DNA from 2 places in the Jeotgalibaca sp. PTS2502 genome. Region 1 is predicted to be linked to the other one. Evidence: riboswitches for the same ligand, from Rfam matches in the RefSeq annotation. Region 1 holds a riboswitch; the other holds the start of a gene.
What was found. Region 1 has a riboswitch for lysine ahead of BW721_RS12325 (ABC transporter permease subunit). Riboswitches for the same ligand answer to the same signal wherever they lie in the genome.

Region 1 (8,930 bases):
CCGACATAGTGTGATGGGACATGTCCATTTTCGGAAAAGCATGAAAGAAGATGAGATAGCTTATTATTGTCAGTGTCTAGGCAATGGCAGACATTGGTGGTCAGATGATCCGTATACGGAATTAGCATCAACATTAGAAACCTTTATCATTGAATAGAGTGGAGTGAACAAGATGAGAGCTTTTCGGTTAGAAGGGCAACACTTTGTGGAGACCAAGGATAGTAATCAAGCAACCCTGATTTTGTATGATAATCCGTCTCAAGACGAAATGGATGACTTGCATCAAAAAGAAGAGATACCGCTGGATTTTATTACAGATAGCTTAAACCGCTATATGATTCCAAGAAAAGAAACCTTTCGCAATAGTCAGCAAATAGACATCCAATTGCTATTGTTTCTCTATCCTTTAATAAAAATTGATGAAACTAATCGACTTGAATATCAAACATTGCCGATCTCAATTATTACATTAGAAAAAAAGGTCATTATGATTTATTCAAAAGAACCCCCATTTCTAAAAAATGTTCTGAATAGCAACGGAAACTACGATGATTCTCTCTTTATTTTACAATTGCTCTGGCAGCTCACCAATGAATACATTGAGGCCATCACACGAATTGATGACATGATTGAAAATATGGAAGAAAACATCGTCCACACAACTCGGAATGAAGCCTTTTATAAAATGATCGCCATTAATAAAAGTCTGGTTTATTTTGAAACGGGTATTACCAAGAACCATGACATTATCGCTCATCTGTTTGATAACTTAAATGAAAGTAAGGGGTCAGACGCAGGTGAACTGTTGCATGACATCCGTGTCTTATCTAACCAAGCAAAGGTCATGCGGAAAGAATCCGATGAAATGATTAGTCATCTCAGTGAAGTGTTTTCAAGTGTGATTTCTAATAACTTGAATAACATTATGAAGTTTTTGACATCACTGACTATTGTTTTGACCATTCCGACCATTATTGGCTCTTATTGGGGCATGAATGTAGCTCTACCGTTTGAAGATGATGGTTTTGCATTTCTATTATTAGTTGGCGTCTCTATCATTCTCGGGATACTCACTGTATTTTGGCTAAAGAAAAAAGATTACTTATAACATATAAAAAGAGGAGTATTTTTATCATGACACAAGCATGGACGTTAGGGAAAGTAGCATTAAAAGTAAATGATTTAGAAAAAATGACACAATTTTACCAAGAAATTATGGGGACATCAATCCTTGCTCAAACAGATAACAGTGTAACACTAGGTGTGAAAGAAACCGGAGAGGCATTGTTTGAATTAATCAAAATTAATCCAGCAGCTGAGAAGAAAGTGACAGCGGGCTTATACCACCATGCGGTTTTACTGCCAACGAGAAGTGACTTAGGCGAATTTTTATATAACCTATTAGTTAAAAAGTACCCATTAGGTGGCGCAAGTGATCACGGGTACAGTGAAGCGATTTACTTTAACGACCCTGAAGGAAACGGTGTAGAGGTTTACGCTGATAAAAACCGTTCTGAGTGGGACGTAAGAGAAGATGGTAGAATCGAAGGTATTACCATTCAAATGGATGCAGAAGGCGTATTAGGCTCTGTTAAGAAACCTTTCTCAGGTTTGCCAGCTGGTACGATTATGGGACACGTCCATTTAACAGTTAGAGATTTAGTAGAGAACGGTGAATTCTATACGAATATAATTGGTCTAGGACTAAAATCTGACTATTTCGGTCAAGCTAAATTCTTTGCATCAGGAGACTATCACCACCATGTTGGATCAAACACTTGGGCTGGAAAGTTATTGCCACAACCAGAAGAAGACCAACTCGGAATGGCTTACTATACTTGGGTATTGCCAAACCAAGATGAACTGCTCGCTTTGAAAGGCCGCTTTGATCAAAATGGTATTTCATACGAAGAAGAAGCTGGTGTTTTAAAAGCTAAAGATACAAATGGTATTTTAATGCATATCATCGTTAAATAATGAATAAAAGGAGAGTGGGAAAAAAGGCGTTCAGCCCCGAATCACTGGAGCGAATAAGCGCAAGATGGTTGCAGACCATCTGAGCATGATTCGTGAAGTGGACGTCGGGGCTGCCTTTTTGAGCACATTTACGCTACATTATTCGGGTATAGGAAAGAGGCTGGGAGTTTTTTCCCAGCCCCTATTTTTATAACCAAGACCCCGAATACTGATGAATGCCATATGTTTCTTCTCCGGCGTTGATTTCTTGTGTCCAATAACTTTTTGGTGAAAAGTAGATACGGGGAAAGATTGTCACATCCATCACGGTCTGCTTTTCATTATTTAGTAAGAGACCATTTTCTTGAAAAATTTCAGTAATACGAATCACGTTGGTTGTTTCATCATAAGACCCATCATCATTGATGAAATGACGGTCATTATAATCGTCATAAAGTTGTTTGAAGGTCGGATGATTTTCTTTGGCAGCAATAATAGCCGTTGAAATGGTTGTTTCCACTTCGAAGCCCATAAAAGCATCCAATTTAAGTAGCGGATCAAGTGGTTTAATAATCTCCATATCTGTATCCATATAGATACCACCGTATTGTGTTAAGGCATAGAGTCGAGCAACATCAGAAACAAAAGCCCATTTTTTAGCTTGATAAGCTTCTTTCACATAATCGCCCATTTGATCAACATTAAAATTGTCTTCATTCCACACCATAACTTTGTAGTCAGGGCAGTATTTTTCCCAAGTTGCTATTATTTTTTCTTCTTTTTCGCCTAATGGATTGCCACCGAACCAGCAGTAATGAATAATTTTTGGTATCATATCACATGTCCTCCTTCTTTAAATTCTATTATTATTGTAACGAACAGCTATATTTTTGCCTAATCATATGCTAGATTAACGATCTGAGGTTGACATTCGCTTTGCTATCTATTATAGTTACACCAGTAGAATATCAAAACAATATGAATCAGAGGACGCGAAAACCATCAGTAGGATACGAAAGGGGAATTCGCCGAAGTGCCGTTCAGGTGCTGGGTCTATGCTGAATAAGTATAGGACTGTCGAGATAAAATGCCCATTTTATCTTTTGAAGCGCTGTTCATATTGGGGCAAAAGGACGATACCAATCGTGGGCCTTTTGCTCACGGTTTTTTTGTATTCTCAATACAAATAAAAGGGAGTCGTTTCGTATGAAAAAGAAATTTAATTATGCTGCTATGTTATTAGGATCGCTAGCTTTGTTAGCTGCTTGTGGTAATGGTAGTAACGCAGAGTCATCAGCTGCAGAGGATGATCAGTTTGTTGTTGGACTGGAGGCTGCCTATGCCCCTTATAACTGGACGCAACTAGATGACAGTAACGGCGGTGTTCCGATTGACGGTACAAATGAATATGCTGGTGGTTATGACGTTGAGATTGCAAAGAAAATCGCTGAAGGTTTGGGACAAGAATTAGTTATCGTTAAGACAGAATGGGATGGCTTAGTACCAGCTCTTCAAGCTAAGAAAATTGATGCCATTATCGCTGGTATGTCTCCAACAGAAGAAAGAAAACAAACCATTTCCTTTAGTGATCCTTATTTAGAGTCGCAATTGGTTATGGTAGTCGCTTCAGATAGTGACTTCGTTAATGCCACAAAACTAGCAGATTTTAACTCTGCAAAGGTAACGGCTCAGTTGAATACCTTCCATTATAATGTCATTGACCAAATTGAAGGTGTTAACAAGCAAACAGCAATGGAAAATTTCTCTGCTATGCGTGTGGCGCTTCAAGCAGGTGTGATTGATGGCTATGTATCAGAATATCCTGAGGCAGTAAGTGCATCAAATGCAAATAGTGATTTTAGTTTTGTTGAATTCGAAGATGGTTTCAAAACAAGTCCAGAAGATACGACAATTGCGATTGGCGTACGTAAAGACGAAGCAGATTTAGACAAAATGAATGCCATTTTAAGCGAAATCTCTGACGAAGAGAGACAAGAAATCATGGATGCTGCGGTTGCTAATCAACCAGCAGCCCAACAATAGTAGGAGCTGACATCAATTGAGTCATTTATGGAATATTTTTCAAAATAATGCACCGCTTTTCTTAAATGGTGCTTGGGTTACTTTATACATTTCAATGATCGGGACCATTATTGGTCTCCTCATTGGTCTTGTTCTTGGTGTGATTCGCACCATCCCACATCCAGACAAAGGCTTTAAACGCTACGCTTTAAAAGGTCTGCATCTTTTAACAACCATTTATATTGAATTCTTCCGTGGTACGCCGATGATCGTGCAAGCAATGGTGATTTATTACGGATCTGCCATTGCATTTGGTTGGGATATGAACCGTATTTTTGCCGCTATTTTTATTGTTTCGATTAATACAGGCGCATATATCACTGAAATCGTTCGCGGTGGGATTTTATCAATTGATAAAGGCCAATATGAAGGTGCAGAAGCAATTGGGATGTCTCACTTTCAAACGATGAGAATTGTCATTATGCCACAAGTATGGCGGAATATTTTACCAGCGACTGGTAATGAATTTGTTATTAATATTAAAGACACATCTGTTTTAAATGTTATTTCAGTAACGGAATTGTTCTTTCAAACAAAAACAGTATCAGGGATTAACTTTGATTACTTCGGGCCGTTTACAGTAGCTTGTATTTTGTATTTAATTATGACATTCTCGGTGACGCGTATCTTACGTTTTCTTGAGAAAAAACTAGACGGACCAACACATTATGATCTGGTTGGTGGTAATCAAAACCAAGTGATCACGTTAGATAAAGAGGTGCAAAGTTAATGACTTCTGTAATGAAAATTAAAGGGCTGAGCAAAAAGTTCGGCGAACGCGAAGTTCTTAAGAATATTAATTTTGAAGTAGAAGAAGGTAAAGTCGTTTGTCTAATTGGTGCATCGGGGTCAGGTAAATCAACCTTATTGCGTTGCTTAAATTTATTAGAAAAACCAACGACTGGTGATATTATTTACCGAGATGACAGTATTTTAGAAGACTCCCTAAATTTATTCCAATATCGTTCAAAAGTAGGAATGGTCTTCCAACACTTTAATTTATTTAATAACTTAAATGTGCTTGAAAACTGTATGACTGGCCAAATTAATGTTTTAAAAGTAAGCAAAGAAGAAGCTGAAAAAAGAGCCTTACACTTCTTGGAAGAAGTGGGTATGGGACAATTTATCCATGCTCGTCCTGCACAACTATCAGGTGGTCAAAAGCAACGTGTCGCTATTGCACGCGCACTAGCAATGGAGCCAGATTTACTGTTATTTGATGAACCAACATCAGCACTCGATCCACAAACGGTTGGAGAAGTGTTGCGTGTTATGAAACAGCTAGCAGATAAAGGGCTGACTATGGTCGTTGTAACCCATGAGATGCAATTTGCGCGTGAAGTAGCAGATCGTGTTGTCTTTATGGACCAAGGTGTTATTGCAGAAGAAGGATCACCTGAAGAAATCTTCAACAATCCGAAAGAAGAACGCACAAAAGAATTCTTAAGTCGTATTTTAGACTCACCATTCTAAATAAAGAGGTAAAACAGCCATTGCGACGATTGCAATGGCTGTTTTTTTGTTGATACAAATCAAAAAACAAGATAGTCAAATCCAATTATCCCGTTTATAATGACCATATTAATAAAGGGAGGTTAGCAATGAATCAAAAATTAAAGGGTATATTACTATCCGGGCTAGGCGGTAGTTTATGGGGAGCATCTGGCATTTTTGCCCAACTACTATTTAGCGATTATCAAGCGTCAAGTGAATGGCTGGTGAGTACACGTTTAACGATGGCTGGGTTATTAATCTTAACTTACAGCTCTATTCTTCGGAAAGATCCTATTTTTTCCATTTTTAAAAACAAGAAACATGTTTTGCAATTATTATTATTCTCATTAGTCGGTATGGTAGGCGTGCAATACCTCTTTTTCAAGGCTATTGAAGTAAGTAGTGCCTCTTTAGCAACGATTCTACAGTTTACAGCACCAATTTTTGTTTACTTATATACCTTAATTAGCCGAGAGAAAAAACTTTATGCTACTGAATTTGCACTCGTATTAGCGACTTTTTTCGGAGTCTTGCTTATCGTTACAAATGGGCAATTTTCTAAGATGTCGGTCTCGTTAATCGGTTTTACCGTCGGAATAGGGTCAGCAGTCGCAGTTGCTTTTTACAGCATCCAACCCCGTAAAATTTTAGCAGTATACGGCTCACCGATGATTGTAGGCTGGGGAATGCTAATTGGCGGACTGGTGTTTCAATTCATCCAACCATTCTGGCAACCAAGCTTTAGCTTAACCACTCATAGCGTCCTTCTTTTGACACTAATTATTGTGTTTGGGACTGCAGTTGCCTTTATTGCCTATCTTGCAAGTCTATCGTATATTGATCCATCCTTAGCCTCGATTATGACGGCCTTAGAACCCTTGCTTGCAGCTGTACTCTCAGTTGTCGTCTTTAAACAACAATTCGGCGTATTTGAACTAATCGGTATTGCGGTTGTACTCGTTTCCGTGCTCCTCTTATCACGCTATAAACCAAAAAATAAAGTAGCAGAGACTCTCGGCTAATAAAAAAAGAGCCAGTAGAAGGTGGACAACCACCAACTACTGGCTCTTTTTTTTATCCTGGATTAATTCCTAATGCGATTCGACCGAAGCGACTAATGCGTGTCATCTTCCAAGCAGGGCTCCACACAATTTTAACATCGACGGCAGTAATACCATCAATCTGCAGTAATCCCTCTTTTATTTCACCTGGAACGGATTCGATACAGTCACATCCAATGCCGGTAAAGGTCGTTGTTACTTCGCAAAGACCGTCCTCAGACAGTTGAATATCGTACACGAGGCCAAGGTTGTAAATATCTAGGCCGATTTCTGGATCAAAAATATTTTCAAGTTTTTTAATAATCTCATCGCTGCGTTCTTGAGCGCGTTCATTCATAGTGATTAATTCTGGCATAACTATCGATTCCTTTCAAACTTACAATAATTAATTTTCTTTATTTTTTCATGAAATACTCATTTTTGCAAGTAGATAATTTCATCATTTTTTCATATTGCACTGGCAGATTATTTTCTTTCTGTTAGAATATAATTAAAACCATATGAAAACACCATAAAAATAACCGAGCAAGAAAGTTGAAAGGAGTGTCTGTTAATGACAAGCGAACAACCAAAAAAAGATATAAGAATCCGAAGTAATGTGTATGACAGTGTTGTAAAATCACCTAACCGCGCCATGCTACGCGCAACAGGAATGGGGGATGATGAGTTTAAGCAACCGATTATTGGTGTTATCAGTACATGGGCAGAAAACACGCCATGTAACATCCATCTCCATGATTTAGGGAAATTAGCGAAAAAGGGTATTCGAACAGCTGGTGGCTGGCCCGTTCAGTTTGGAACAATTACGGTTGCAGATGGCATTGCTATGGGAACACCAGGAATGCGTTATTCATTACCGTCTCGTGATATTATTGCTGACTCAGTTGAAGCAGCAGTTGGCGGACACAACTGTGACGCCTTTGTCGCCATTGGAGGCTGTGATAAGAATATGCCGGGCTGTATGATAGCTATTGCTAACTCGCAAATCCCATCGATCTTCGTTTATGGTGGGACTATTGCACCAGGGAAACTAGATGGCAAGGACATTGACTTAGTATCAGTCTTCGAAGCAATCGGCCAATGGAATAATAATGATATGACAGAGGAAGAAGTACGTCGAATTGAATGTAATGCCTGTCCAGGACCAGGTGGTTGTGGTGGGATGTATACGGCCAATACGATGGCATCTGCTATTGAAGCAATGGGGATGAGTCTACCAGGATCCTCTTCGCACCCTGCGACAACAGAAGATAAATTAAAAGACGTGGAAGCAGCTGGTGAAGCTGTTTATAAACTACTCGAAAATCAAATTTACCCGCGCGACATTATGACTAGAAAAGCCTTTGAAAATGCGATTACCGTTGTTATGGCGCTAGGTGGATCAACCAATGCCATTCTTCACTTGATGGCGATGGCTCATGCTGCAAATGTTGAATTAACGTTGGACGACTTCAACGATTTCCAAGAAAAAGTTCCTCATTTGGCTGACTTGAAGCCAAGTGGGCAGTATGTTTTCCAAGACCTTTATGAAGTAGGTGGCGTGCCAGCTGTTATGAAGTACCTTTACGAAAATGGCTTTATTCACGGCGATTGTTTAACGGTTACAGGTAAGACGATTGCTGAAAACTTAGCAGAAGTCCCATCACTGAAAGAAGGACAACAAGTTATTATGCCACTTGAAAATCCAAAACGTAAGGATGGGCCACTTATTGTTCTTCACGGTAACTTATCACCAGACGGATCAGTTGCTAAAGTATCAGGTGTAAAAGTTCGACGACATGAAGGACCAGCCAAAGTGTTTAATACTGAAGAAGAAGCCATCCAAGCTGTTCTCGCAGATGATATTGTCGATGGCGATGTGGTTGCTGTTCGTTATGTTGGACCAAAAGGCGGCCCGGGAATGCCAGAAATGTTGTCACTTTCAAGTATGATTGTTGGGAAAGGTCAAGGAGAAACCGTTGCGCTTATTACCGATGGGCGTTTCTCTGGTGGAACTTACGGTTTAGTTGTAGGTCATATTGCACCTGAAGCCCAAGTTGGTGGCCCAATTGCGCTACTGAAAACAGGTGATACGGTTATTATTGATCAGGATACTAAAGAGTTAACAATGGTTGTTTCTGATGAAGAACTTGCTAAACGTCGTGATGCACTTGTCTTGCCAGACTTGCATTCTAGAGGTGTATTAGGCAAGTACGCTCATATTGTTTCTAGCTCATCTAAAGGAGCTATTACTGACTTTTGGAAAAAAGACGAGTAGTAATATTCACTTATAATTAAAAAAAGGTTAAAAAACATTGACACTTTGAATGAGTTAGATTAATATTATATTCACATTAG
Region 2 (8,930 bases), 860 kb from region 1:
TGTTGCAACGATTTTAAATGGCTTAGCTACCCGTTATCGTATTTTAAATATTACAACTTTAGGACAGGATGTGCTAAGGGACATTCGTTCTGACTTATTTAATCATATGCAAGAAATGTCCTTTAAATTTTTTGATTCACGTCCACATGGTAAGATTTTAACGCGAATTGTTAATTATATTAATTCCTTAAGTCATATTTTATCGTCTGGTTTAATTACGGTTATCTCTGATATTTTAAGTATTGTGGTGACCTTAATTATCATGGTCACCATTGACCCAGTTTTAACCTTGTATAGCTTTTTGCTACTGCCACTTTTATTTATCGTAACGCTAGTGATTAAAAACAAACAGCGGTTGGCTTATGAGGAATTAAGTGAAAAGCAGTCGAATTTAAATGCCTATATTCATGAATCAATTGAAGGGATTAAAACGACTCAATCCTATACCCGAGAAGATATGAACTTTGACATTTTTGCGGATGTTAGTGATCAACAACGAACATCCTGGATGAAGGCTGTTAGGATGCAGTTTTTACTAGGCCCTATTGTTCAAGTCATTGCTACAGTAACGATTTCTTTCATTTACTATGCGGGAATTAAGAGCTTAGGTGTTAATGTATCGACAGGTGTATTGATTGCCTTTGTCGCTTATGTGAATAACTTTTGGAATCCGATTATTAACTTGGGTAACTTCTATAATTCACTCGTTTCAGGAACCGTTTATTTGGACCGAGTTTTTGAAATGATGGACTTAGATCCGTTAATTACAGAAGCTGAGGATGCCTTTGAAATGCCGCCTGTTAAGGGAGACGTTGTTTTCCGCGACGTAACATTTGGTTATCAGGAAGGGCAACCCATTTTTGAACACTTGTCATTCCATGTTCAGCCAGGTGAAACCATTGCTCTTGTTGGTCCAACTGGCGCAGGTAAGTCGACTATTACCAATCTGATTTCTCGTTTTTATGATATTCAAGCAGGGCAAATCTTGATTGATGGCATTGATATTCGTGATGTGACGTTGAAATCACTTCGCCATGAAGTTGGGGTTATGTTGCAAGACACCTTTATTTTCTCAGGAACGATTATGGATAATATTCGTTATGGGAAACTGGATGCAACTGAGGAAGAAATTATTGAAGCTGCTAAAGTAGTACGGGCTCATGATTTTATCAAGGACTTAAAGGAAGGGTACCATACGATTGTTCAGGAACGAGGAAGCACCTTGTCGGCTGGTCAACGTCAATTGATTTCTTTTGCCAGAACCTTATTGGCTGATCCGAAAGTATTGATTTTGGATGAAGCAACGTCAAGTATTGATACCCAAACTGAGATTCTGCTACAAGAAGGATTGGATTATTTACTAGAGGGGCGGACAGCCTTTATCGTTGCTCACCGCTTATCGACCATTCGAAATAGTGACCGTATCTTCTTTATTGGTAACCGCCAAATTTTAGAATCGGGTTCACATACGGAGCTGATTAGTCAAAAAGGACGCTATTACGACTTGTATCGAACACAATCAGAATTGTTGAAAAAAATGTAACTTAATAAAAAATGCTAGTGAGTTTATCCAAACCTATGCCTACGATGCAATACCAATATTAACTATCATTCCTATGCAGAACAAGTCACAGGTAAATTCGCGATGTTGAAGATAGCTAAGTACTTAAAATTAGAACTAGTAGCTCTTTAAAAAATAAAATGTAGTCAAATAGCCATCAGCTAGGATTTTCATCCCAGCTGATGGTTGTTTTTATTGGTTGTGAGGAAGATCAGCGTTCAAAAACGTTCAGATGTAGCTTCAGAAGAGACAACCCTAGAATAAATTTTTGATTTTCTCTATATTCTTAATCATAACGGATGTTGTTCCGTCAGGATTATTAATAAATTCGACAACTTCGGTATCTTTGTACAATTTTAGAGGGATACTAATCTCAATCCCGTTATCTAAACGGAATTTTTGTTTAGAATATTTTGGTCCAGCTACAGCTACTTCAGCAGGAGCGCGGTCGACATAACCCATCTCATTGATTTGCTCAAAAAACTTTTCTTTTTTTGCATAGTTATCGCCGTACAAGGTCTCCGCAATGGCTTGATTATCAATGACATTTTCCTCGTTCATGCTATGTACAATAGCTTCTTTTGTCTCAGCGAGAACTTGGAATTCTTCGTCGTTAAAGGCCTTGCTCGTTTTCTGAACAGCCTTTTTAATAATTGCAATATTTTCCTTTAAGCTTGGTTGTGGCTTATCCTCTAAAAATAACTCAGTAAAGTAGAAGACTTTTTCTGCCAACTCATCAATCAAATGTTTTTTCTCAATGACGTGGTATTCCATATTAGTGAGGTTTAATACCATTCCTTCTTGAATAGCTTGGCGCGCACTCGGTAAAATTGACCGATTCACGATCAATTGATTCGTCAAAGTGTCATCTTCATAGGAAACATGATGAGTAATTGAATCTGAATGATTCAGTTTAAACAAACCTAAACAAGGCACTTCATCCATAGTAAAGAGTGTAAATAACAAATCTGCCGGTGGAATTTCAGAATTGATTTTAGTAATGGCAAAAAATTGTTCCGTTAACTCTTTCGTCGCTTCAATAAAATCCGTTTCAATACGATTAAAAACTGGAACTAATGGATTTTCGTCAGCTAGCATACCAGTTTTCATGCTGTCGGAATCTTCTACTTTTTCAATTTTGGCATGAATATAATCTAAGGTGAATTTCTCGCTAATATCCAATCCCGCAAAGGAAAAAATAGCTTCATTGCTGTTTAAGTCAAAAATATGTAAAATAGCTTCTTTTATATAAATCATTGGGCTACCTCCGTTTCAGTCACGCTTAGTAGTATCTCACACATTTGAATTTCCTAAAAGTAAATTTTGATTTGCAAACCACCTATATTTGTCTTATATTTGAAAGAACGATTGATTTAATCAGAATGGAGCATAACAATGACTCAACCACAACCATACGGCACAGTGTTGCTGAAAGCTGAGAAGATATTGAGTTTTCTAGCTTCCAAAAGTGAGCCACAGCCCTTACATGTGATTGCCAAAGAGACAGAAATGACAAACTCAACGGCATCTAAAATTTTATCTACCTTAGAATTAATTGGTTATATTCACCGAAATGACAAAACGAAAACCTACCAATTGGGTAGTGGTCTCGTTAAATACGCCAACCAATATTTGAAGGATTTAAGTATTTCAAAAATTGCTTATCCTTATTTAAAAGAGTTGCATCGTCTGTTAGATGAAACGGTTCATCTGTCCATTCGTGAAGGTAACGAAATGCTGTATCTCAATAAGCTAGAATCAACCCAGCCCATTGTTGTCACCACATCTCGCATTGGATTTACGAAACCCATGTACGCCTCAGCTATGGGAAAAGCTGTGTTAGCAGAATGTTCAACAGCAGAATTGGATGATTATTTTTCAACCGTGAGGATGACGGCCTTTACCCCGAATACACGTGTAGACCGCGATGATTTAGAAAAAGAATTTCAATTTGTGCAAGAGCACGGCTATGCCTTCGAAAACAGTGAAGAGCAAATCGAAGTTTTCTGTATTGGTGCATCCTTATCAGTGGATGGGAAGAATTACGGCGCCTTTAGTGTGAGTATGCCAACTTACCGCAGAACACCTGAATTAGAAGAAAAAGTAATTTCTGCTATTTTGGAAACGAAGAGAAACATTATTCAAGAGTTAAAACAAGTTTATCATTATTTATAAAAGAGAAGAGACAGCCTTTTTTAGTGAAAATGGGTTGTTCTCTTCTCTTTTATATTCTATAATAGAAGAAACATTTCCTATTAAAAAACAAGATTTCCTATTCGGAAAGAAAAGCAATTTTACTAGGGATTTAAATTTTAATAACATTTGTAACCGTAAACATTTAAAAAATAGAGAAAAAGAGGGTCCGTTACGAAACAAAATATTTTATGCGTTGGAGAAACACTTGTCCGCTTGTCAACTCAAGTTGGGGTTCACTTTTACGATACGATTAGTCTAAATTTAAACTATGGTGGAGCTGAAGCTAACGTTGCGATTAACTTGGCTAACTTAGGCCATAAAACAACTTACTTCACCAAAGTACCTAACAACCAATTAGGTCAAACTGCGATTAAAAATACACAAAAATACGGAGTCGATGCAAGCCATGTTATTTATGGTGGCAACCGCATTGTATCTTATTATCTAGAAGCAGGGGCTGGTCCTCGTGCCGCAAATATTATTTATGACCGCGCTCATTCCGCTATTTCAGAAATGAAAGTAGACGAAATCAATTTTGATGAGCTATTAGAAGGAAAAACCATGCTTCATATTACAGGGATCACGGCAGCTCTTTCTAAAGATAGTGCTGAAGTGACTTATCAATTGATAAAAGCGGCTAAAGAAAAATGATTGGTTGTTAACTTTGACGTCAACTTCCGTTCTAAATTGTGGACTGTGGAAGAGTGTGCAGTCTTCTTGAAACGTATTCTTCCTTATGTCGATTACTTATCAGCAGGTAAATTGGATGCCATTAACTTCCTTGGTGTGAAAGAATTAGATTCAAATCAATCAACAACAGAAATTGAACAATTGGATTACTATTTTGGGAAAATCCATGAACGTTATCCAAATATCCAAATTTTCTATGCAACAATCCGTAATGTAATTTCAGCAACCCACAATACGTTACAAGGTGCGTTTTGGAAAGAGGGTATTACTTATTATTCGAAGATTCAAGATATGGACCACATCATTGATCGTATTGGTGGGGGAGATGCGTTTGCGGCAGGTGTTTTACATGGTATTTTAGAAAATTATGATCCAGAATATACCATTAACTTCGCAACAGCACTATCATCATTGAAACATACCATTTATGGAGATGTGTCCCCATTCACGGTGGAACAAACAGAACGTACGATGACACACGATGCGCGTGTTGATCGCTAACAAATAAGTTAAACAAATAATGAGTAGACAATTAGTTTTGTTAATGTTATTCTAATGTAACGTATAGATAGAGGTAGCAATGTAAATGAGTAAGACATGGGAGAAGGCATTCTAGGATCATGTTTGAAAGGTAATCATTGCCGAACAGTTAAAATTGGCAAATTTTAATTGTGGGGATGTGGGGAACACCTACATCACTCCTACTTGCAAAAGTGGTGGTGCTAAATATGTTGTCTACATCTGCTTGTAAACAATATAAAGGCGCCAGAAATGGCGTCTTTTTTTTGTTATAATAAAAGAAAATAAAGGAGCAGATGAATAGTAGAATCGAGGAGAGAGACAATGACGGAATTACACATTGGCGGTGCTGCCGCTAGCCAATTAGTGGCGCAATATGGCAGTCCCTTATATGTTTATGATCAACAACAACTTGAAACGAATATACACTCATATAAAAAAGCCTTCAAATCTGATCGTTTTCCAACCAAAATTTTATACGCATCCAAAGCCTTCCAGACGGTTGGGATGATGAATTTGGTCAACCAATATGGATTTGGTGTGGATGTCGTGAGTGCTGGCGAATTGTATACAGCCTTACAATCAGATGTGCCAGTTGACCATATCTACTTTCACGGCAATAACAAATCAACAGAAGAACTGAAAATGGCTTTTGAATCGGGTATGCAACATATTGTTTGCGATAACTTAATGGAATTGACAGAGTTAAGCCAATTAGCAAATGATTACAAACAACCGATGCAAATCATGTTTCGTTTAAATGTCGGCATTGAGGCTCATACTCATGAGTATATCGTGACGACTCACATTGACTCGAAATTTGGGATGGCTTATGACAGCTCAGATTTTAAAGCTTGTTTAGAGCTATTAAACGACAGTGACTACCTTGAATTAGAAGGCTTCCATGTTCATATTGGTTCACAAATTTTTGAAATGGATGCATGGTATGCGGCTATTGATAAGATGGTGTCTTACTTGAACGACTTTGACCAACCGTTAGCCCTTAATTTAGGTGGTGGCTTTGGTGTTCGCTATACCGAAGACGACAAGCCGCTAGGGATTGAGGAAACGATGCACCTATTATTACGTTATTTGGACCAATCGTTAACGGCAGCAGATTTAACCATTAAAGAACTAATTATTGAGCCGGGACGCAGTCTAGTTGCTGAAGCGGGTTATACCCTTTACGAAATTGGTTATCAAAAACAAACACCAAACAAAACATATTATTTTGTAGATGGTGGTATGGCAGATAACATTCGTCCAAGTTTGTACCAAGCGAAATATAGTTGTGATGTGGCCAATAAAATGGATGCAGAAAAAACAGAACACGTAACAGTGGCTGGAAAGTACTGTGAATCGGGCGATGTTTTAATCCAAGATGTTGCATTACCAAAAGTTGAAAAAGGGGATTTACTAGTCGTTTATGCAACAGGTGCATATGGCTACTCAATGAGCAGCAACTATAACCGTAGTTTAACGCCAGCAGTTGTTTTTGTTAAAGACGGCCAAACAACTGAAATTGTCAAACGTCAAACTTACCTAGACTTGTTACGTAATGACCTAAAATAGAAACCGGAGGATGATGAAATGTTAAGCGGATCTTTAGTAGCCATTATTACGCCTATGCATGAAGATGGCAGCATTCACTTTGAAAAAATGGGTGAATTAATTGAATACCATATCGACAACCATACAGATGGGATTGTATTATTAGGAACCACCGGTGAAGCATCAACTATGACTTTCGAAGAGGAGAAACAATTAGTTTCTTTTGCAGCTGAAAAAATCGCTAAACGTGTGCCCCTTATTGTCGGCAGTGGTAGCAACAACACGGCAACAGCTGTAGAAAATAGTAAAGCTTTTGCTGAACATGGTGCGGATATGCTCTTAGTAGTAACGCCGTATTATAATCGTGCCAACGAAGGCGGTATGGTTCGCCACTTTGAAACTATCGCTAATAGTGTTGATGTTCCGATTATTTTATACAATGTGCCAGGGAGAACAGGATGTAGCCTGTCTGTATCAGCCGTAGCGACACTAGCGAAACATCCGAATATTATTGGGATAAAGGAAGCATCAGGTGATATTGGTTATGCCGTTAAACTGGCTCCCTTATTGAATGATGACTTTGCTATGTATAGCGGTAATGATGACATTATCGTGCCACTATTGAGTTTAGGTGCCAAAGGTGTGATTAGTGTTTGGGCGAATATTATGCCGAAAGAGGTTCACGATCTAGTTAGCTTCTATCTAGAGGGTCGCCACCAAGAATCGTTAGCAATTCAAACTGCTTATTTAGACTTGGTCGGTGCGCTATTTTATGAAACCAATCCTATTCCAGTTAAGCACGCCATGAATGAGTTAGGTTTTGGTGTTGGTCCACTCCGAATGCCACTTGGTGAAATGGATGCGCCTAATTATCAAAAATTAGTTGCTGTTTTAGCCAAGTATAAGGAGGTATGGTCTTGAAAATCGGTTTAGTAGGTTATGGTGCTATGGGACGGGTTGTGGAAGAATCTATTCAAGCAGATGACGAATTAGTTGTTTTTGCACCCGAAACAAATCAGTCCTTAGCAGGCTATCAAGAAAAATTAGCAGTGTTGATTGATTTTTCAAACCCGGCTAACTTGGATAGTATTGTTCAATATGCCAGTGACTACAAAGTACCCGTTGTAATTGCAACAACAGGTTTTTCAAGTGAAGAACAAGCAAAAATTACAGCTCTAAGCGAAAAAGTTCCCGTTCTTATGAGTGCTAATTTTAGCTTAGGCGTTATGTTGGTTAATCGGATGTTGAAGGACTATAGCCCTATTTTAAAGGACTTCTTTGATATTGAAGTGATTGAGAAACATCACCGTTTAAAAGTAGATGCACCGTCTGGTACAGCAAAAATGTTTGCTGATACCATTAATGAGACGCTCAACTACGATTTTGTTTATGGACGAGAAGGTGTCAGCAAGCGCCAAGATAAAGAGATTGGCATCCATGCGGTTCGTGGTGGCAGTATTGTTGGCGAACATGAAGTTATTTTTGCTGGACAAGACGAAGTCATTTCAATTAAACACCAAGCTTTTTCGAAACGGATTTTTGCTGTTGGCGCATTAAATGGTGCTAAATGGCTAGCTGGAGATAAAGAACCAGGTTTTTATGATATGAATGACGTTTTATTTGATTAAGGAAGAAACGCGGTTGGGAAAAACCAATTGCGTTATTTTTATGGTTGATTTTTAATCGAATTCTAATCATAATAGAACGAGTTATAGTTGTTTGACTATGCCTGAAAGGGGAGAGTAAATGGGTGACGTGTTGGGTATCGTCGAACAACTAAATAGTTGGTTGTGGGATTTATTATTAATTGTTTTATTATGTGGGATGGGATTATTTCTATCTATTCGCTTGCGATTTATTCAGTTTCGAAAATTTGGAGAAAGTTTTCGCAAAACGTTTGGATCAATGTCGTTGAAAGGAGACAAAGCGAGTGCGGAAGAAGGAATGACATCTTTCCAATCGCTAGCGACATCCATTTCAGCACAAATTGGGACTGGGAACCTAGCTGGTGTGGCAACTGCCATGGTATCTGGCGGACCGGGATCAGTGTTTTGGATGTGGTTGAGTGCTTTGTTAGGGATGGCTATTATTTACGCCGAAGCAACATTGGCTCAAAAGTATCGGACAACGGAAAATGGTGAGCTGGTCGGGGGGCCAGTTTACTATATTCAAGCAGCCTTTAAAGGCAAACTAGGTAAAGTGATTGCTGCTATTTTTTCTCTTTTAATTATTATGGCATTAGGATTTATGGGGAATATGGTGCAAGCTAATTCAGTTGGACACGCTGTTAAGAGTGCTTTTGGTATTGAACCTTGGCTAACAGGGACCGTGATGGCTGTCATGGCACTAGTTGTTTTTATTGGTGGCGTTCAGCGGGTTGCTGCTGTAACAGAGAAGATTGTGGGACTGGGAA

Region 2: linked by a shared signal. The riboswitch ahead of lysA (diaminopimelate decarboxylase) and the one ahead of BW721_RS12325 (ABC transporter permease subunit) in region 1 are both predicted to bind lysine.

What each region holds. Positions count from the first base shown of each region.
Region 1 covers NZ_CP019433.1:673,506-682,435, reverse strand. The annotation lists gene BW721_RS03405 (metallophosphoesterase) at 1-157, shown strand, start outside; gene BW721_RS03400 (magnesium transporter CorA family protein) at 173-1,108, shown strand; gene BW721_RS03395 (VOC family protein) at 1,135-1,977, shown strand; gene BW721_RS03390 (glycosyltransferase family 32 protein) at 2,165-2,791, opposite strand; lysine riboswitch at 2,933-3,078, shown strand; partial or broken gene BW721_RS12325 (ABC transporter permease subunit) at 3,163-4,768, shown strand; gene BW721_RS03375 (amino acid ABC transporter ATP-binding protein) at 4,768-5,511, shown strand; gene BW721_RS03370 (DMT family transporter) at 5,640-6,554, shown strand; gene BW721_RS03365 (metal-sulfur cluster assembly factor) at 6,607-6,948, opposite strand; gene ilvD (dihydroxy-acid dehydratase) at 7,147-8,850, shown strand.
Region 2 covers NZ_CP019433.1:2,117,367-2,126,296, forward strand. The annotation lists gene BW721_RS10595 (ABC transporter ATP-binding protein) at 1-1,543, shown strand, start outside; gene BW721_RS10600 (nucleoid-associated protein) at 1,817-2,818, opposite strand; gene BW721_RS10605 (IclR family transcriptional regulator) at 2,957-3,736, shown strand; partial or broken gene BW721_RS12130 (sugar kinase) at 3,971-4,948, shown strand; lysine riboswitch at 5,009-5,180, shown strand; gene lysA (diaminopimelate decarboxylase) at 5,291-6,538, shown strand; gene dapA (4-hydroxy-tetrahydrodipicolinate synthase) at 6,557-7,438, shown strand; gene dapB (4-hydroxy-tetrahydrodipicolinate reductase) at 7,435-8,145, shown strand; gene BW721_RS10630 (alanine:cation symporter family protein) at 8,264-8,930, shown strand, end outside.